DNA from 4 places in the Pseudomonas kielensis genome. Region 4 is predicted to be linked to each of the others. Evidence: predicted binding sites of a transcription regulator. Region 4 holds the regulator's gene; each other region holds the start of a gene.
What was found. The regulator sigma-54, encoded in region 4, starts transcription at its own class of promoters, with help from an activator protein. The targets are predictions, from matches to a motif close to ANTGGCATNNANNTTGCTNT.

Region 1: Q1W70_RS14290 (pilin) is a predicted target of sigma-54. The motif match lies at 2,410-2,429, and genes of this name have one in related genera.
Region 2: glnK (P-II family nitrogen regulator) is a predicted target of sigma-54. The motif match lies at 2,778-2,797, and genes of this name have one in related genera.
Region 3: glnA (type I glutamate--ammonia ligase) is a predicted target of sigma-54. The motif match lies at 2,447-2,466, and genes of this name have one in related genera.

Annotation. Positions count from the first base shown of each region.
Region 1 is NZ_CP130043.1:3,058,226-3,063,351, reverse strand. Features, by position in the region: gene Q1W70_RS14300 (DUF748 domain-containing protein) at 1-1,219, shown strand, start outside; gene Q1W70_RS14295 (BON domain-containing protein) at 1,392-1,748, opposite strand; gene Q1W70_RS14290 (pilin) at 1,942-2,358, opposite strand; gene Q1W70_RS14285 (type II secretion system F family protein) at 2,596-3,813, shown strand; gene Q1W70_RS14280 (prepilin peptidase) at 3,816-4,688, shown strand; gene coaE (dephospho-CoA kinase) at 4,685-5,126, shown strand, end outside.
Region 2 is NZ_CP130043.1:2,401,001-2,406,126, reverse strand. Features, by position in the region: gene sutA (dormancy-specific transcriptional regulator SutA) at 1-120, opposite strand, end outside; gene Q1W70_RS11090 (secondary thiamine-phosphate synthase enzyme YjbQ) at 223-648, opposite strand; gene Q1W70_RS11085 (ammonium transporter) at 864-2,201, opposite strand; gene glnK (P-II family nitrogen regulator) at 2,237-2,575, opposite strand; gene Q1W70_RS11075 (accessory factor UbiK family protein) at 2,990-3,250, shown strand; gene Q1W70_RS11070 (YifB family Mg chelatase-like AAA ATPase) at 3,494-4,987, shown strand; partial or broken gene Q1W70_RS11065 (LysR substrate-binding domain-containing protein) at 5,001-5,126, opposite strand, start outside.
Region 3 is NZ_CP130043.1:1,835,535-1,840,660, reverse strand. Features, by position in the region: gene glnL (nitrogen regulation protein NR(II)) at 1-94, opposite strand, end outside; gene Q1W70_RS08620 (hypothetical protein) at 355-717, opposite strand; gene glnA (type I glutamate--ammonia ligase) at 934-2,349, opposite strand; gene thiI (tRNA uracil 4-sulfurtransferase ThiI) at 2,681-4,135, shown strand; gene typA (translational GTPase TypA) at 4,275-5,126, shown strand, end outside.
Region 4 is NZ_CP130043.1:1,198,039-1,203,164, forward strand. Features, by position in the region: gene lptA (lipopolysaccharide transport periplasmic protein LptA) at 1-76, shown strand, start outside; gene lptB (LPS export ABC transporter ATP-binding protein) at 76-801, shown strand; gene Q1W70_RS05940 (RNA polymerase factor sigma-54) at 984-2,477, shown strand; gene hpf (ribosome hibernation-promoting factor, HPF/YfiA family) at 2,586-2,894, shown strand; gene ptsN (PTS IIA-like nitrogen regulatory protein PtsN) at 2,907-3,371, shown strand; gene rapZ (RNase adapter RapZ) at 3,374-4,231, shown strand; gene Q1W70_RS05960 (HPr family phosphocarrier protein) at 4,247-4,519, shown strand; gene Q1W70_RS05965 (ZIP family metal transporter) at 4,526-5,126, opposite strand, start outside.

The DNA.
Region 1 (5,126 bases), 1.9 Mb from region 4:
CAGCCAGGACAAGCCGCTGGGCATTCACATCGGCGGCATTGCGATCAACGACGGTTCGGCGAACTTTGCCGACTTCAGCCTGACACCCAACTTCGCCACCGCGATCCAGCAACTCAATGGCCAGATCGGCACCATCGACAGCCGCCAGGCCAAGCCGGCCTCGGTCGATGTCAAAGGCAAAGTCGACCGTTACGCCCCGGTGACCATCAAGGGCAGCGTCAATCCGTTCGACCCGATGGCGGCACTGGATATCGCCACCAGCTTCAAACGAGTCGAACTGACGACCCTGACCCCCTACTCCGGCAAATTCGCCGGCTACCGGATCCGCAAAGGCCGCCTCAATCTCGACCTGCACTACCGGATCACCAAGGGTCAGCTCAAGGCGGATAACAAGGTGGTGGTCGAGCAACTGGAGCTGGGCGAGAAAGTCGACAGCCCGGATGCCGTCAGCCTGCCGCTGAAACTGGCCGTGGCCTTGCTCAAGGACGTCGACGGCAAGATTTCCATCGAACTGCCGGTCACTGGTGACCTCAACAACCCCCAGTTCAGTGTGATGCCGATTGTCTGGCAAACCCTGCGCAACCTGATCGTAAAAGCGGCGGCTGCGCCATTCAAACTGATCGGCGGGTTGGTCGCCGGCGGCGGTTCCGAAGACCTGGGCACCGTGTCCTTCGCACCGGGCTCCAGTGAGTTGAGCAAGGACGCCGAAGGCGCACTGATCAAACTGGCCGGAGCCCTCAAGGAGCGTCCGGCCCTGCGCCTGGAAATCGAAGGCACCGCCGCGCAAAGCAGCGACGGCCCGTTGATTGCCGAGCAGCGCCTGGAGCGCGAATACCAGTACAACTACTACAAGATTCTCCAGCGTCGCGGCGACAAGGTACCGGCCCAGGCTTCGTTGCTGGAAGTCCCGGAAGGGGAAAAAACCCCGTTGCTCGAAGGTATCTACCGCACTCGCCTGAAAACCCAACCGCCGGCGCAATGGAAGGACCTGGGCAAGGAAGAGCGCGCCGCAAAAATGCGTGAAGGGGTCATCAAGTTCTGGGCGGGCAGCGATGTGCTGTTGCGTCAACTGGGCCAGGACCGCGCCAGCAGCATCAAGGACTACCTGGTGGACAAGGGCCAACTGGCCGATGACCGGGTGTACTTCATCGACGCCAGCCTGGGCCAGGCCGAAAGTGATGGCAGGGTCATCACGCCGTTGCACCTGGACGCCGAGTAGCCAAGGCTCGCGCCACTTTATCGCCGCCCAATAAAACAGGCCCCGACACGAATGTCGGGGCCTGTGGAGACCACATCCCTGTGGTCGGTCGCATGAACACTAGAGTCGCGGCAGGTGCATGACTGCGCTCACCTGCCGCTCCTTCTCCCAGTCCAGGCGAGAAGCCTGCGCCTTACTCGGCTTTCAGGCCGTCAGCCGATACCGCCTGAACGCCCTTGATGTTTTTCGCGATTCTCACCGCGGTTTCTTTCTGCGACTCGGTTACCGCAGTGGTGGAAGACAGTGATACCACACCTTTGTTGGTTTCTACTTTGATATCGGTACCCGGAATGCCTTTCTCAGTGACCAGGTCACCCTTCACTTTGGTGGTGATCCAGGTGTCGGAAGTCGCTTCCTTCGCCTCGGTCACTTCACCGGCAGCCAGCACCATTGGCGACTGGGTGTTTTGGGTGGTCTGCGCAAACGCTGCGTTGGCCAGTGTCAGGGTCAGAGCGGTAGCAGTTGCGGTAGCGATAGCGAACTTCTTCATACGGGTAACTCCTGTTTTTCCAGAAAGTCTGCTGTTTGCCTTCTCAGCAGGGTTACCGGTAATAGTGCGAACACTGTGCCAACTTTTGGAAACGCAATAAATCCTTAATAATCAACAACTTATAAAAACACCAAAAAACCGGAATCATGCAATTTGCATGACCCGGAGATTCTCGACATGCAAGTTGCCGGAATCAGCCCTCGCTGGTGGTACAGCCCTTGGGCGAATAGTCCGCGGCTACCGTGGTCGCGCAACTCCAGCTGCCCGCTTCGGAACGCGACAGGGTGAGGGTGCGGTTGAGCACCGGGCCTGGCGCGTTGACCAGGGTGCAGCCGAGGCTGCCTAACCCGGAAGCGCCCTTGCCCGCCGCCGAGATCGTGCAATGGCTGGTGGTCGCGCTGGCGCCGAGTCGTTCCAGGGTCGGATCGGCCCCCTGATTGATGACGTCTTCGAATGACACCCTGAGCGCCGAGATCTCGGCCAGTCCGGCCGTGACCTTGGCCCGCGCCTGATATTTGGAATACAGCGGCAATGCCACCGTGACCAGAATGCCAATGATCGCCACCACGATCAGCAGTTCGATCAGGCTAAATCCCCTTTGTCCCTTCATGGCTGCAACTCCCTTTTTGCATGAGGCGAACGCTCATGCTCGGCAGCGGATAACGCACAGCCCATGCCAAGTCCGTCAGCCCTTGCAGACCGGGCAGCGAAGCCGGGTTCCCCCCCATCCAAGGCGTTGCAAAACCGCACTAACTGACACTATTTGTCACTGCAGCGCGCCCGCACAACGTCCGCCCTTGGCTAGGCTTGCAGCGCAAGCAGCCGATAGGTCATCAAGGATCGAGACATGCCGTTCAAAGCAACAAAGGTCAGCCTGTACGCCTGGCAAGGCACCGATAGAACAGGCCGCAAAATGTCCGGTGAATCGAGCGCGCAGAATCCGGCCCAGATCAAGGCCCGGTTGCGCCAACGCGGCATCATCCCGGGCAAGGTACGGAAAAAGTTCGCCCCCCTGTTCCGCGCAGGCCAGCGGGTCACGGCCCAGGATATCGCGCACTTCACCCGGCAAATGGCGACCCTGCTCAAGGCCGGGGTGCCGTTGCTGCAGGCCTTCGACATCATCGCCGAAGGCTTCGATAACCCACGTATGCGTTGCCTGCTGGAGGGCTTGAAACAGGACGTGATGGCCGGCAGCAGCCTGACCAGTGCCTTGCGCAAAAAGCCGCAATACTTCGACGAGCTCTACTGCAACCTGATTGACGCCGGCGAACAGGCCGGCGCCCTCGACACCTTGCTGGAGCGGGTGGCGAGCGACCGGGAAAAAAGTGAACGGCTCAAGGCGCGGATGCGCAAAGCCATGACCTACCCGCTGGCGGTGCTCCTGGTGGCCGTGATCGTCAGCGCCATCCTGTTACTCAAGGTGGTGCCGCAGTTCGAAGTGATGTTCCACGGTTTTGGCGCCGAACTTCCCGCACTGACCCGCAGCGTGATCGGGCTCGCCGAATACCTGCGGCACAGCGGGTGGCTGCTGCTGGGTGGGCTGCTCGCTGCTGCGCTGGGCGTGCACCAGGCCCAACGCCGCTCCTCGAGGTTTCGCGACTGGCTGCAGACTCGCTGGCTGGATCTGCCAATTGTCGGCCCCCTGCTGCGAAAGTCGGCGGTCGCTCGTTATGCCCGGACATTAGCGACCACCTTCGCCGCCGGGGTGCCGCTGCTGGAGGCCTTGGATTCGGTGGCCGGAGCCACCGGCAACCGGCTGTTCAAACAGGCGGTGCTGATGATTCGCCAGGAGGTGTGTACCGGCATGCAGTTGCATGTGGCGATGCGCAACAGTGGGGTATTTCCCAACCTGGCGATCCAGATGACCGCGATTGGCGAAGAATCCGGGGCGCTGGACGAAATGCTCGGCAACGTCGCGGGCTACTATGAAGGCGAAGTCGAGTCCCTGGTCGATCACCTGACCAGTCTGCTGGAACCTCTTATCATGGGGGTACTTGGCGTAATCGTCGGCGGGCTGGTGGTTGCCATGTACCTGCCCATTTTCCAACTTGGTACGGCGATCTGAACATGCCCTTGAGTGAATTTCTCACCAGCTACCCGACGGCCTTCGTGGTCCTGGCCCTCGGGCTGGGGCTGGTGGTCGGCAGCTTTCTCAACGTCCTGGTCTGGCGCCTGCCGAAGATGCTGGCACGGGATTGGCGCCAGCAGGCCCGGGACATCCTCGAACTACCCGCCGAGCCCCCCGGCCCCACCTACAACCTGATGCTGCCCCACTCCCATTGCCCCCACTGCCGCCATCCTCTGCGTGCCTGGGAGAACATTCCACTGCTCAGCTACCTGATGCTGCGTGGACGGTGCGCACGTTGCAAAACCCCCATCAGTGCCCGTTACCCGCTGGTCGAGCTCAGTTGCGCGCTGCTCTGCGGGTTCATCGCCTGGCACCTGGGCTTTGGCTGGCAGACCGCGGGGCTGCTGGTGTTGAGCTGGGGCCTGTTGGCCCTGTGCCTGATCGACGCAGACCATCAGTTGCTGCCCGACGTACTGGTCATGCCGCTGCTGTGGCTGGGGGTGATCGTCAACGCGTTCGAGCTGTTCGTGCCACTGCAGGACGCCGTGTGGGGCGCCGTGGCCGGCTACCTGAGCTTGTGGACGGTGTATTGGCTGTTCAGGTTGATCACCGGCAAGGAAGGCATCGGCCATGGCGACTTCAAGCTCCTGGCGATGCTGGGGGCCTGGGGCGGCTGGCAGATCCTGCCGCTGACGATCCTGCTGGCCTCGCTGGTGGGGGCCGTCAGCGGGCTGCTCTGGCTGCGCTGGAAACGGGCGAAAACCTCGACGCCGATCCCCTTCGGTCCCTATCTGGCAATTGCCGGCTGGATTGCCTTGCTCTGGGGTGGTCAAATAACCGACTTCTATTGGCAGTTTGTCGGTTTGCAATGAATACCCCTGTGGAACAACCCTGGATTCTCGGCCTCACCGGTGGCATCGGTAGCGGCAAAAGCGCGGCGGCCCAGCATTTCATCGACCTCGGTATCCACGCGGTGGATGCCGATCATGCCGCGCGCTGGGTGGTCGAGCCCGGTCGCCCGGCGCTGGCGCAGATAGCCGAGCACTTCGGTGACGGCGTTTTGCAGGCAGATGGCCAACTGGACCGGGCGGCACTGCGCAAGCTGATCTTCGAAATCCCCGAGGAGCGCCGTTGGCTGGAAAAGCTCCTGCATCCATTGATCGCCGAGGAAATCGCCGCGCACCTGGCGCGGGCCAAATCCCCCTACGCGATCCTGGTGTCACCCTTGCTGATCGAGTCCGGACAGTTCGCCATGACCCAGCGGGTGCTGGTGATCGATGCCCCCGAACACCTCCAGATCGAACGCACCC
Region 2 (5,126 bases), 1.2 Mb from region 4:
CGGCGTATCGTCGCCACCGTCGTCGTCAGCAACGTCTTCCGCTGCTGCTTCAAGGCCTTCTTCGGTCTCGTCTTCGTCGCCTACTTCGAGGTCGTCGTTTTCCAGATCATCGTCGCTCATGTTCTACCTCATGACTTGCGAAAAGCAGATTAGTTATAGCCCAGCTTCGTCGCCTGTCGACGACTGCCAGAAAAAATTCAAAATCCACTGGTAACCAGCGGTTTATGCCCCGTCACCGTGTACGGTGGCGAGGACTTTACGAGCACCGCCATGATCACGGTGCTCGCCCAGATAAACACCTTGCCAGCTACCTAACGCCAATCGGCCCGCCGTGATCGGCAAACTCAATTGACAGCCTAGCAAACTGGCCTTGAAGTGCGCCGGGAGGTCGTCCAGGCCTTCGTCGTTATGCTCATAGCCGGCTGCGCCTTGTGGGATCAGCCGGTTGAAAAACCGTTCGAAGTCGCGACGTACCGCCGGATCGGCGTTCTCGTTGATGGTCAACGACGCCGAGGTATGCTGCAGCCATAAGTGCAACAGACCGACCCGACATGCCTTGAGTTCAGGCAAGCCGGCGAGTAACTCGTCCGTCACCAGATGAAAGCCCCGGGGCTTGGCCCGCAGGGTAATCAGAGTCTGTTGCCACATACAGTTCTCCGCACGTTCGGGGCGCATTCTAGCGCGCTCTGGGAAAAAACAAAGACCCTAATATTCGCGCCATGCTGTAAGCCATCGCCCCTGGAAAAACCGCTGCGGCAAACCTCGTCAAAGCTGTCTGAAAAATCCTTTCAGCCTGGGCCTGAGTGACAAATCCAGGATAAAAAAATGCCCGGCAAGCCGGGCAAGTTTTTTTCGGCGCCTGCTTACAGGTTGTAGCCGCGCTCGTTGTGTTGTGCCAGGTCCAGGCCGACGGCCTCTTCCTCTTCGGTCACGCGCAGCCCCATCACGGCATCAAGTACCTTGAGGATGATGTAGGTGACGATCGCGGTGTAGATCACCGTGAAACCCACGCCTTTGCACTGAATCCAGACTTGTGCGGCGATGTCGGTCACGGTGCCGAAGCCACCCAGCGACGGAGCAGCAAACACGCCGGTGAGGATGGCGCCGAGGATACCGCCAATGCCGTGCACGCCGAAGGCGTCGAGGGAATCGTCGTAGCCCATTTTGCGTTTCAGGGTCGTGGCGCAGAAAAAGCACACCACGCCGGCCGACAGGCCGATCACCAGGGCGCCCATCGGGCCCACGGTACCCGCGGCTGGAGTAATGGCCACCAGGCCGGCAACCACACCCGAGGCGATGCCCAGGGCACTAGGTTTGCCGTGGGTCAGCCACTCGGCCAGCATCCAGCCCAGGGCAGCGGCAGCGGTTGCGATCTGGGTTACCAGCATTGCCATACCGGCAGTACCGTTGGCCGCCGCGGCGGAACCGGCGTTGAAACCGAACCAGCCAACCCACAGCATGGCCGCGCCCATCAAGGTGTAGCCCAGGTTGTGCGGCGCCATTGGGGTGGTTGGGAAACCCTTGCGCTTGCCCAGCACCAGGCAGGCCACCAGACCGGCGATACCGGCGTTGATGTGCACCACGGTGCCGCCTGCGAAGTCCAGGACGCCCCAGTCCCACATCAGGCCGCCGTTGCCGGCCCAGACCATGTGCGCGATCGGTGCATACACCAGGGTGAACCACACACCCATGAAGATCAGCATTGCGGAGAACTTCATCCGCTCGGCGAAGGCACCGACGATCAGCGCCGGGGTGATGATCGCGAAGGTCATCTGGAAGGTGATGAACACCGCTTCAGGGAACAGTGCCGCCGGCCCTGTCACGCTCGCCGGGGTGACACCGGCCAGGAACGCCTTGCCCATGCCGCCGAAGAACGAGTTGAAGTTGACGACGCCCTGCTCCATGCCCGTGGTATCGAACGCAATGCTGTAGCCATAAATGACCCACAGGACGCTGATCAGACCGGTAATGGCGAAGCACTGCATCATCACGGAAAGAATGTTTTTGGAGCGCACCATGCCGCCGTAGAACAGCGCAAGGCCGGGAATGGTCATGAACAGCACCAAGGCTGTCGCGGTCAGCATCCAGGCGGTATCGCCAGAGTTGAGGACTGGAGCCGCCACTTCGTCTGCCGCCATGGCCAGGCTGGGCATTACGAGGGACAACAGGGCTCCTAGCCCTGCGAATTTACGCAGAGTCATATTGTTTTCTCCTGGGGCGTTGGGGTTGTGGCGGCTTAGATTGCGTCGGTATCGGTTTCGCCGGTACGGATGCGAATAGCCTGTTCCAGATTGACCACGAAGATCTTGCCGTCACCAATCTTGCCGGTGTTGGCCGCCTTGGTTATCGCCTCGATAACCCGGTCCAGATCCTTGTCGTCAATGGCGACATCGATCTTCACCTTGGGCAGGAAATCGACCACGTACTCCGCGCCGCGATACAGCTCGGTGTGACCCTTCTGCCGACCGAAGCCTTTGACCTCAGTGACGGTAATGCCCTGCACGCCGATCTCGGACAATGCCTCGCGGACGTCATCCAGTTTGAACGGCTTGATGATGGCAGTGACTAGCTTCATGAAAACTCTCTCCCGAATTGGTGGACTTGCCCCAGGAAAACAAACCCGACTCAAGTCTAAGCGCAGTGCCTGGCTTTGTAACGCATCGTCGGCCGTACCTGCCCGACTGACGCCAGTTAACCGCTGCCGACGAAACTCCCCGCTTCGCCTGCCGCACTGCATTCGTCACAGCGACTGCATCAGTGCATGGGTCACAGAGGTCTTAGCAGAAAGCTTGCCATCTCCAGAAAAACCACTGATTTCAATCCCTTGCCATTGAAACCAAGCGATTGCACGAAAGTGCGCGCACAGATACGCACAATAACGGTGCGCCGACCAACCAGCGAATGCGCGAAAAGCGTGCGCCGTAGCAGCACAAATGAGCCTGAACGCTGCGTGATACACTGCCCGCCATCAGTTTAAGGACTCCCTCACATGCTCGCGCCCAAAGACCTCCTCGACGCCCTGAGCGGCCACGCCTCCCGCCTGTTCAGCGGCGACACCCCGCTGCCCAAAAGCGAAATCGAAAGCCAGTTCAAGGCCCTGCTGCAAAGCGGCTTCAGCAAGCTGGACCTGGTCAGCCGGGAAGAATTCGACAGCCAGATGGTCGTCCTGGCACGCACCCGGGCACGCCTGGAAAGCCTTGAAGCGAAAGTCGCGGAGCTGGAAGCCAGGCTCAATCCGCCTGCCGAGTAATCCCCTGCCCCATGGTGGGAGCGACCCTGCTCGCGATGGACGTCAACGATACTGCGTCAAGCCTGACTCAACGCGTCGTCCTTGAGTGCTTCGCGAGCAAGCTAGCGCCTACGCAAAACCCCGCACAGGCCGCCGGCAACATCCTGCGAATCTTTGCCACCCCGCGCGCTGCGCTAAAACACCCCCTCGCAACTACACTTGAACAACCGCAGGAAGCGGTTCTTTTTCGTTCAAGGAATGCTCATGTCCCTGTCCATCGTCCACAGCCGCGCCCAGATTGGCGTGGAGGCGCCGGCTGTCACCGTTGAAGTCCACCTGGCCAATGGCTTGCCATCACTGACGATGGTCGGCTTGCCCGAAGCGGCGGTCAAAGAGAGCAAGGATCGGGTGCGCAGCGCGATCATCAATTCGGGCCTGCAGTTTCCGGCACGGCGCATCACCTTGAATCTCGCCCCCGCCGACTTGCCCAAGGACGGCGGGCGCTTCGACCTGGCGATTGCCCTGGGGATACTTTCGGCCAGCGTACAGGTGCCCACCCTGACCCTGGACGACGTGGAGTGCCTGGGCGAACTGGCGCTGTCCGGTGAGGTGCGGGCCGTACGCGGAGTGCTGCCGGCCGCCCTGGCGGCGCGCCAGGCCGGCCGGGTGCTGGTGGTGCCCTGGGCGAATGCCGAGGAAGCCTGCCTGGCCTCCGGACTCAAGGTGATCGCGGTGCATCACTTGCTGGAGGTAGTCGCTCACTTCAATGGCCATACCCCCATCGAACCTTATCGCTCCAATGGCTTGCTCCACGCCATCAAGCCCTACCCCGACTTGAGCGAAGTACAGGGCCAGGCCGCCGCCAAGCGGGCCCTGCTGATTGCCGCAGCGGGCGCCCATAACCTGCTGTTCAGCGGACCACCCGGCACCGGGAAAACCCTGCTGGCCAGTCGCTTGCCCGGGTTGCTGCCGCCGCTGACGGAAAGCGAGGCGCTGGAAGTGGCGGCGATCCAGTCGGTTGCCAGTGGTGTGCCGTTGAGTCATTGGCCGCAACGTCCTTTCCGCCAACCCCATCACTCAGCGTCCGGCCCGGCGCTGGTGGGTGGCAGTTCAAAACCCCAGCCCGGGGAAATCACCCTGGCCCATCACGGCGTGCTGTTTCTTGACGAGTTGCCGGAGTTCGATCGCAAGGTGCTGGAGGTATTACGAGAGCCGCTGGAGTCCGGTCATATCGTGATTGCCCGGGCCCGGGACCGCGTGCGTTTCCCGGCCCGTTTCCAGTTGGTGGCGGCCATGAACCCATGCCCCTGTGGCTATCTGGGCGAACCCAGCGGCCGCTGCTCCTGCACCCCGGAGATGGTCCAGCGTTATCGGCACAAGCTCTCCGGCCCGCTGCTCGACCGCATCGACCTGCACCTGACCGTCGCCCGCGAAGCCACTGCACTCAATCCCGCCACCCAGCCGGGTGACAACTCCGCCTGTGCCGCCGAGCGCGTGGCCAGGGCTCGCGAGGTTCAGCAGCAGCGCCAGGGCTGCCCCAACGCCTTCCTCGACCTGCCTGGCCTGCGCCAGCATTGCCAGTTATCCACAGCAGACGAACACTGGCTGGAGAGCGCCTGCGAACGCCTGACCCTGTCGCTCAGGGCCGCCCACCGACTGCTCAAGGTCGCCCGCACCCTGGCCGATCTCGAGCACGTTCAGGGCATCAGCCGCGAGCACCTGGCCGAAGCGCTGCACTATCGGCCGACCAATCAGTGAGTTTGCCGCCGACTCATTCCAGACGCTCGACGTCCGGCAACTCCATGGCCTGCGCTTCGCCTTGCAGGAAGTCGCTGAGCCGGCGCAAACGTTCACCACCTGGGCGGGTTTTCGGCCACACCAGGTAGTAATTCAGGCC
Region 3 (5,126 bases), 640 kb from region 4:
TCATGTACTCAAGGCGCAGTTCGGCATTGAGCAGAATGGTGGCCGTGGTCAGGTTGTCGAGTAGCAAGCGGTGCAGTGCGTCGCTGATGGTCATTAGGACCTCTTTTGGAGCAGGCGCGCGCGAGAAGGAGGCGCTGTTGCGAGGAAAATGCAAAAACCAAACCAAGGCTCCGAAAAGAAGCAATAAACCCCTGGAACGGGCGTTTTAAGTTCGGTTGCGTGGCGTTTTGCCAGCTTCTACGGGTATTTTCGAACCAAAATGTGTCGCTGTATGACAAGAGTGCAACCAATCGCACCAATATAGTGCGCAAACCTGAACAGCGCCTCAAACACTGCAAAATGAGTTTGCCTGCCCTAGCGCTTGCGGACTCGCAGCACATTGAACCTGAGGGTCGGGCTCTGTTGGATCACCTCGTCTCTAACCAGCACCTGCACGGCGAGGCTATGCTCGCCGCGATCGACGTTTAGCAGGTGCAGTTGCGTGGTGTTGCTCGCTGGGCCGTAGGGTTGGCCATCGAGCAGCAGGCGCAAGCGATGAGTGGCCTGCAGAGGTGGCTGAATCTGTACGCCGACGCTGAATGAGCCGTTATTGGCGCGCAGGGCCTGGCCGTCGGTCAACTCGCTGAGGCTCAGTACGCGGTAGGTGGGGCGCGGTGCGCTCAGCGCGGCGGCAGACAGGGCGAGCCATATGAGCAGGCACCACCTCAATGAGCGCATGGCAGGTTCCTTTTTGATGTAAGGGCAAGGGCGATGAGCCAGGCCAGCAGGGGTGTTGCGGTGCGGCCTTGTGAAAGGCTAGATGCCAGGGCCTGGACTGGATGTCAGTCGCGACGCTGAATCAGCGAGCAGTCGATGTTTTGTGGTGTCGGAATTTTCCATAAAAAAAGGCCTCCCGAAGGAGGCCTCTTTCGAATCACGCTGCTTGCGCAAGCGCTACCGGATTAGCAGTCTGTAGTACAGCTCGTATTCCAGTGGGTGTACGAAGGTACGAACCTTGATTTCTTCTTCGCTTTTCAGAGCGATGTAAGCGTCGATGAAGTCGTCGCTGAAAACGCCGCCTTTGGTCAGGAACGCACGACCTTTGTCCAGCTCTTCCAGGGCTTCTTTCAGGCTGCCGCAAACTTGTGGGATCTCTTTCGCCTCTTCAGGCGGCAGGTCGTACAGGTTTTTGTCAGCGGCATCGCCAGGGTGGATCTTGTTCTGGATGCCGTCCAGGCCAGCCATCAGCAGTGCGGCGAAGCACAGGTATGGGTTGGCAGCCGGATCCGGGAAACGGGCTTCGATACGGCGAGCGCGCGGGCTGGACACGTAAGGAATACGGATCGAGGCGGAGCGGTTGCGAGCCGAGTAGGCCAGCATCACTGGTGCTTCGAAACCTGGTACCAGACGCTTGTAGGAGTTGGTCGCCGGGTTGGTGAAGCCGTTCAGGGCCTTACCGTGCTTGATGATACCGCCGATGAAGTACAGGGCAGTGTCGGACAGGCCGGCATAACCTTCGCCAGCGAAGGTGTTCTTGCCATCTTTGGCGATGGACAGGTGAACGTGCATACCCGAACCGTTGTCGCCGTACAGAGGCTTAGGCATGAAGGTAGCGGTGCGGCCGAAAGCCACGGCCACGTTGTGTACGCAGTACTTGAGGGTCTGAACTTCGTCAGCCTTGGCAACCAGGGTGTTGAACTTCACACCGATTTCGTTCTGGCCGGCAGTCGCCACTTCGTGGTGGTGAACTTCGATGGTCAGGCCCATCTCTTCCATGGCGTTGCACATGGAGGTACGGATTTCGTGGTCGTGGTCGAACGGTGGAACCGGGAAGTAGCCGCCTTTGATCCCTGGACGGTGGCCATGGTTGCCGCCTTCCACGTCCTGGTCGGACATCCACGAACCTTGTTCGGAGTAGATCTTGAACATCGAACCGGAGATATCGGACTTGAACTTGACCTGGTCGAAGATGAAGAACTCAGGCTCTGGACCGACGAATACGGTGTCACCGATAGCGGTGGACTTCAGGTAGTCCTCGGCACGCTTGGCGATCGCACGTGGGTCGCGGTCGTAGCCTTGCATGGTCGAAGGGTCGATCACGTTGCAGACGATGATCAGGGTTGGGTCTTCGGTGAACGGATCGAGGACAGCAGTGCTGTCGTCCGGCATCAGGATCATGTCGGAAGCTTCGATGCCTTTCCAGCCAGCGATGGAGGAACCGTCGAACATTTTGCCTTCTTCGAAGAAAGCTTCATCCAGCGCGTCGCGAGCCGGCATGGTCACGTGGTGCTGAGTGCCCTTGGTATCTGTGAAGCGCAGATCAATCCATTTGACGTCATGATCTTTGATGAGTTGAACCGACTTCGACATAGTGTCCTCCGGGTGGCTTCGGGCTTGGGTAGTGGATGCCCTTAGAATGTGGGTGATGCCGGCGCGAATACTCTGCCAAGGCAACCTGCCTCACAAGGGAGCAAATTGCATGCCAGTGCCCCGAGTTGGGTTTTTCGCCCCAATATCACGCTTATAAAGGTGCAAAGCGCTGAAAAGGGCAAAATCGCGCCCCCTAATGTAGCGCTCAAATGCACAAATGACCCGTTTTGGTGCATTGAAAACCTTCTGCACATTAACTGGTTAAACCTTGAGCAATTTCCGCTATAATCCGCGCCCCCCTTTTTCGGCTGGCCCAGCGCGCGCTGTTTTCATGAAACTAATCGTAAAAGTCTTCCCCGAGATCACCATCAAAAGCCGCCCGGTACGGATGCGTTTCATCCGTCAGTTGGCCAAGAACATCCGTGCCGTGCTCCGCGATCTGGACCCGGCTGTGGTGGTGAACGGCGTGTGGGACAATCTCGAGCTGGAAACGCAGCTGACTGACCCCAAAGCCTTGAAGGACATGACCGAGCGCCTGAGCTGCATGCCGGGCATCGCGCATTTCCTGCAGGTCGACGAGTACCCGTTGGGTGACTTCGACGACGTGGTCGCCAAGTGCAAGCTGCACTTTGGCGAGGCGCTGGCCGGGAAGATTTTTTCGGTGCGCTGCAAGCGGGCCGGCAAGCACGAATTCAGCTCCATGGATGTCGAGAAATACGTCGGCAGCCAACTGCGTCGCCAGTGCGGCGCCGCCGGAATTTCCCTGAAAGACCCGCAAATCGAAGTCCGCATCGAAATTCGCGACAAACGGTTGTTTGTGATCCACAACCAGCACAACAGCATCGGCGGTTACCCGCTGGGCGCCCTGGAACAGACCCTGGTACTGATGTCCGGCGGTTTCGATTCCACGGTGGCGGCCTACCAGATCATGCGCCGCGGGCTGATGGCGCACTTCTGCTTCTTCAATCTCGGCGGGCGTGCCCACGAATTGGGCGTGATGGAAGTGGCGCACTTCATCTGGAAGAAGTACGGCAGCTCGCAACGCGTGCTATTTGTCAGTGTGCCGTTCGAGGAAGTGCTGGGAGAAATTCTCGGCAAAGTCGATAACAGTCATATGGGCGTCGTATTGAAGCGTATGATGTTGCGCGCTGCGTCGAGAATCGCCGATCGACTGGAGATCGAGGCGCTGGTGACGGGTGAGGCGATCTCCCAGGTTTCCAGCCAGACGCTGCCGAACCTGTCGGTGATCGACTGCGTGACCGAGAAGCTGGTGTTGCGCCCGCTGATTGCCAGTCACAAGCAGGACATCATCGACCTGGCCAACGAAATCGGCACCGCCGACTTCGCCAAGCACATGCCGGAGTACTGTGGGGTCATCTCGGTGAACCCCAAGACCCACGCCAAGCGTCCGCGCGTGGAGCATGAAGAGAAAGAATTCGACATGGCCGTCCTTGAGCGTGCGCTCGAGAACGCCAAACTGGTGCCGATCGATCGGGTCATCGACGAGTTGGGCCAGGACGTGCAAATTGAAGAAGTCAGCGAAGCGCTGGCAGGTCAGATCGTCATCGACATCCGTCACCCGGATGCCGCTGAAGACGACCCGCTCGCCCTGGCTGGCGTCGAGGTACAAACGATGCCGTTTTATGCACTGAACGCTCGTTTCAAGGAACTGGACCCTACTCGCCAGTACCTGCTGTATTGCGACAAAGGCGTGATGAGTCGCCTGCATGCCCACCATTTGCTCAGTGAGGGGCATGCCAATGTGCGCGTTTATCGACCGAGCTAAGAGCCCGGGGCTGTTTGCCTGTGGCCTGCGTCACCGGCCCCCCGACTCTGCCGTCAAGCTGTAACGGCAAGGCCTGACTCTACTGTAAATCGCTGCCACGACCTGTCAGCACACCGAATCCTCTGATCGAGATACACAAGTGATCGAAAATCTACGCAACATCGCCATCATTGCTCACGTTGACCATGGTAAGACCACCCTGGTAGACAAACTCTTGCGTCAATCCGGCACCCTGGAGCGCAACGAGCTCAACGACGAGCGCGTGATGGACTCCAACGACCAGGAGAAAGAGCGCGGTATTACCATTCTGGCGAAAAACACCGCCATCAACTGGAACGGCTACCACATCAACATCGTGGACACCCCGGGCCACGCCGACTTCGGCGGCGAAGTTGAACGTGTAATGTCGATGGTTGACTCCGTTCTGCTGCTGGTTGACGCCCAAGACGGCCCTATGCCGCAAACCCGTTTCGTGACCAAGAAGGCTTTCGAAGCCGGCCTGCGTCCAATCGTGGTGATCAACAAGGTTGACCGTCCAGGCGCGCGTCCGGACTGGGTTCTGGACCAGATCTTCGACCTGTTCGACAACCTGGGTGCTACCGAAGAACAGCTGGACTTCAAAGTGGTTTACGCCTCTGCCCTGAACGGCATTGCAGGTCTGGACCACACCGACATGGCTGAAGACATGACCCCGCTGTACCAGTCGATCGTCGACAACGTACCTGCGCCGAAAGTCGACCGTGACGGTCCGTTCCAGATGCAGATCTCCGCTCTGGACTACAACAGCTTCCTGGGTGTTATCGGTGTTGGCCGTATCGCTCGTGGTCGCGTCAAGCCGAACACTCCGGTCGTGGCTATCGACGCCGACGGCAAGAAGCGTAACGGTCGTATCCTGAAGCTGATGGGTCACCACGGTCTGCACCGCATCGACGTTGAAGAAGCAGCTGCCGGCGACATCGTCTGCATCAGCGGCTTCGACCAGCTGTTCATC
Region 4 (5,126 bases):
GGTCACTGAGCAACGTCCGCGGATCGACATGGTCATCCAGCCGAAAAAGAAAACTGACGAGCAAAAGGCCCAGTAATGGCAACTCTGAAAGCCCAGCACCTGGCCAAGAGCTACAAGAGCCGTCAGGTCGTGCGTGACGTCAGCCTGTCCATCGACAGCGGCCAGATCGTCGGCCTGCTTGGCCCCAACGGTGCCGGCAAGACCACCTGCTTCTACATGATCGTCGGCCTGGTGCAGGCCGACCAGGGTCGCGTACTGATCGACGACCTGGATGTCAGCCACCAGCCCATGCACGGTCGCGCACGGGCAGGTATCGGCTATCTTCCACAGGAGGCGTCGATCTTCCGCAAACTGTCGGTTGCCGACAACATCATGGCCATTCTCGAAACCCGCAAGGAACTCGACAAGGCCGGTCGGCGCAAGGAACTCGAAAGCCTGTTGCAGGAGTTCCACATCAACCATATCCGCGACAACCTGGGCATGAGCCTTTCCGGTGGCGAACGACGCCGCGTGGAAATTGCCCGCGCCCTGGCCACCGCGCCGAAGTTCATCCTGCTCGACGAACCTTTCGCCGGCGTGGACCCGATTTCGGTCGGTGACATCAAGCAGATCATCCATCACCTCAAGGCCAAGGGCATTGGCGTACTGATCACGGACCACAACGTGCGTGAAACGTTGGACATCTGCGAAACCGCCTACATCGTGAACGATGGTCAACTGATCGCAGAAGGTGACGCTGAAACCATCCTGGCCAACGAACTGGTCAAGGAAGTGTACCTGGGCCACGAGTTCCGCCTTTAAGCAGCGAGGCGTCTGGCCTGCCGGTAGAGCGCATTGTCAATGAAAGCCTGAATATTTTTATTGTCATGACGCTCTAGGCAAACACTTCAGTTTCAGGCATATAATTTGCTTAAGTTTGGCGCTCCGGCGCCCTGTAGTGGATGGCGCACGTGCGCCGGCGAATAAGGTGTTAAGCCCCAGCCATGAAACCATCGCTAGTCTTGAGAATGGGCCAGCAGCTGACGATGACACCGCAGCTGCAACAGGCCATCCGCCTGCTCCAATTGTCGACCCTGGACCTGCAACAGGAAATCCAGGAAGCCTTGGAGTCAAATCCAATGCTCGAACGCCAGGAAGAAGGCGACGACTTCGATAACGCCGACCCTATGGCGGACAACATCGAGCACAAACCCAACACCGACGTCCAGGAACCCTCCTACCAGGAAACCGCCCCCACGGTGGATAACCTCGAGGAAGGTGAATGGAACGAACGCATTCCCAACGAACTGCCGGTCGACACCGCCTGGGAAGACGTCTACCAGACCAGCGCCAGCAGCCTGCCCAGCAACGATGACGACGAGTGGGATTTCACCACCCGCACCTCCGCCGGTGAAAGCCTGCAGAGCCACCTGCTCTGGCAATTGAACCTGGCCCCGATGTCCGACACCGATCGCCTGATCGGCGTGACCCTGATCGACTGCATCAACAATCAGGGCTACCTGGACGAAACCCTCGAGGAAATTCTCGAGGCATTCGACCCGGAACTGGACATCGAGCTGGACGAAATCGAAGCCGTCCTGCATCGCATCCAGCAATTCGAGCCCGCCGGCATCGGCGCCCGCAACCTGGGTGAGTGCCTGTTGCTGCAATTGCGCCAGCTGCCCGCCAAGACCCCTTGGCTGGCAGAGGCCAAGCGCCTGGTCAGTGATTACATCGATCTGCTCGGCAGCCGCGACTACAGCCAGTTGATGCGGCGCATGAAGCTCAAGGAAGACGAACTGCGCCAGGTCATCGAACTGGTCCAGAGCCTCAACCCGCGGCCCGGCTCGCAGATCGAGTCCAGCGAAGCCGAATACGTGGTGCCCGATGTGATCGTGCGCAAGGACAACGAACGCTGGCTGGTGGAACTGAACCAGGAGTCGGTACCGCGCTTGCGGGTCAACCCTCAGTACGCCGGTTTCGTGCGTCGCGCCGACACCAGCGCCGACAACACCTTCATGCGCAATCAGTTGCAAGAGGCACGCTGGTTCATCAAGAGCCTGCAAAGCCGCAACGAAACCCTGATGAAAGTGGCCACCCAGATCGTCGAGCACCAGCGCGGCTTTCTCGAATATGGCGACGAGGCGATGAAGCCGCTGGTCCTGCATGACATCGCCGAAGCGGTGGGCATGCACGAGTCGACGATTTCCCGGGTCACCACGCAAAAATTCATGCATACCCCGCGCGGTATCTATGAGCTGAAATACTTTTTCTCAAGCCACGTCAGCACCTCCGAAGGCGGCGAATGCTCGTCCACGGCGATCCGCGCGATCATCAAAAAACTGGTTGCCGCGGAAAATCAGAAAAAGCCGTTGAGTGACAGCAAGATCGCTGGTTTACTGGAGGCACAAGGTATTCAGGTAGCCCGTCGTACCGTCGCCAAGTACCGTGAATCCCTCGGGATCGCGCCTTCGAGCGAACGCAAGCGATTGATGTAACGGGCCACGCCACCGCGTTCCAGGGTGTTTTCGAAATCTTTCGCAGACACCCTAGTGGCAGGCAACTCGGCCTGCCGCCTTATGCACTGGCAACGAAGGAGAAGCTGTATGCAAGTCAACATCAGTGGACACCAACTGGAAGTTACCGAACCTCTGCGCACCTACATCGGCGAAAAACTCGACCGACTGGAGAGGCATTTCGACAAGATCACCAACGTGCAAGTCACGATGAATGTCGAGAAGCTGTTGCAGAAAATCGAAGCCACGCTGCATATCCCCGGCGGAGAAGTGGTCGCCAATGCCGAGCATACGGACATGTATGCCGCCATTGACCTGCTGACCGACAAGCTGGACCGTCAACTTAAAAAGCATAAGGAAAAGACCCAGAGCCTCCTCCAGGGCGCAACCGGTCGTTAACACCCCCATCCCATGATCCGACTTGAAAGCATCCTGACCCCCGGCCGTTCTTTGGTGAACGTGCCGGGCGGCAGTAAAAAACGCGCCCTCGAACAAATTGCCAACCTGATCGCCCGGGAAGTCCCGGATCTGGAGATGCAAGATGTCTTCGAGAGCCTGATTGCCCGTGAAAAACTCGGTTCGACCGGTTTTGGCAACGGCATCGCCATTCCTCACTGCCGCCTCAAAGGCTGCGAGGCGCCCATCAGCGCCTTGATGCACCTGGATGCGCCTATTGATTTCGACGCCATCGACGGCGCTCCGGTCGACCTGCTGTTCGTGCTGCTGGTCCCGCAAGCCGCCACCGATGCCCACCTGGAACTTCTGCGCCAGATCGCCAGCATGCTGGACCGCAAGGAAGTGCGCGACCGCCTGCGCAGTGCCAGCACCAGCGAAGCCCTGTACCAGGTCGTCCTGGACGAACAAAACGGTCACTAATCATGCGCCTGATCATCGTCAGCGGCCGCTCCGGCTCCGGTAAAAGCACAGCCCTCAATGTTCTGGAGGACAACGGCTACTACTGCATCGACAACCTGCCCGCCGGGTTGCTGCCAGAGTTGGCCGAACGCGCGTTGCTTCACGACGAGTTGGCCCAGCCGCTGGTGGCCGTATCGATCGATGCGCGCAACCTGCCGAGCCATTTGTCGCGTTTCCCTGAATTGCTCGAAGAAGTGCGCAACCGGCACATCCAATGTGATGTGCTGTTCCTCGATGCCGATGAAGAAACCCTGCTCAAGCGCTTCTCGGAAACCCGTCGCCGCCACCCGCTGAGCAGCTCGCAGCGTTCGCTGGCCGAAGCCATCCAGGACGAGACCCGCCTGCTGGAGCCGATCGCCGACCTGGCCGACCTCAAGCTCAACACCACCGACCTGAACCTCTACCAACTGCGTGACACCATCAAGTTGCGCCTGCTCAATCAACCCGAGCCGGGCACGGCATTCCTGGTCGAGTCGTTCGGGTTCAAGCGTGGCATGCCAGTGGATGCCGATTTGGTGTTCGACGTCCGCTGCCTGCCCAACCCCTACTGGAAACCGGAACTACGCGCTCAGTCCGGGCTAGACCAGCCGGTTGCCGAATACCTGGCAGCTCAGCCGGATGTCGAAGAAATGTTTGAAGACATCTCCAGCTACCTGCTCAAATGGCTGCCGCGCTTTGCCGCCAGCAATCGGGCCTACGTGACCATAGCCATTGGCTGCACGGGCGGGCATCACCGCTCCGTCTACCTGACCGAACGCCTGGGCCAGGTCCTGCAAAAATCCCTGAAGAATGTCCAGGTTCGCCACCGCGACCTTAGCTAAAGGATTCACACCGCGATGCCTGCTCTGGAAATTGAAATCATCAACAAACTGGGCCTGCACGCCCGCGCTTCAGCCAAGTTCGTCGGCGTTGCAGGCCAGTACCCATGCCAGATTCGTGCAGGACGCACCCCACAGTCGATGGTCGACGGCAAGAGCATCATGGCCATGATGATGCTGGCCGCAGGCAAAGGCACTCGCATCCACCTGAGCACCGAAGGCGAGCAGGAACAGGAAGCGCTGGATGCCCTGGTAGCACTGATCAACAACTACTTCGACGAAGGCGAGTAGGCAGCCCTACCCCAGCGCTGTATCCATCACCATCATCAGGCAAAACCCGATCAGCAAACCCAGGCTGGCAAGCTTCTCGTGGCCATTGCGGCGCGACTCGGGGATCACCTCATGCGTCACCACCAGCAGCATCGCCCCTGCAGCCAGGGCCAGGCCCAACGGCAGGATCACCTCGGCCAGGCTCACCAGCCAGGCACACAGCAGTGCAAACACCGGCTCGACCAGCCCTGATGCGGCGCCGATCAGGAAGGCCTTGACCCGCGACATCCCGGCCCCGGCCAGCACCAGCGCGATGACCAGCCCTTCCGGCACATCCTGCAAGGCAATGCCCATGGCCAGGCTGTCTGCGTCCGCCATGCCACCACCGGCCGAGACTCCCACGGCCATGCCTTCTGGAATGTTGTGGGCAATGATGGCGAATACGAACAGCCAGATGCGTGGCGGGATGACTGGGCGCTCTTGGGTGCCCACCAGCATCTCGGGGGTCGCACCGGACATCTGACGATCCACCACAAACAGCCCGAACGCCCCCAGCAGGATGCCGCAGCAGATCAGGCCGCTGGCAGCCCAGGAGGACAGCCCCAGACTTTCAGCGGCGGCGATTCCC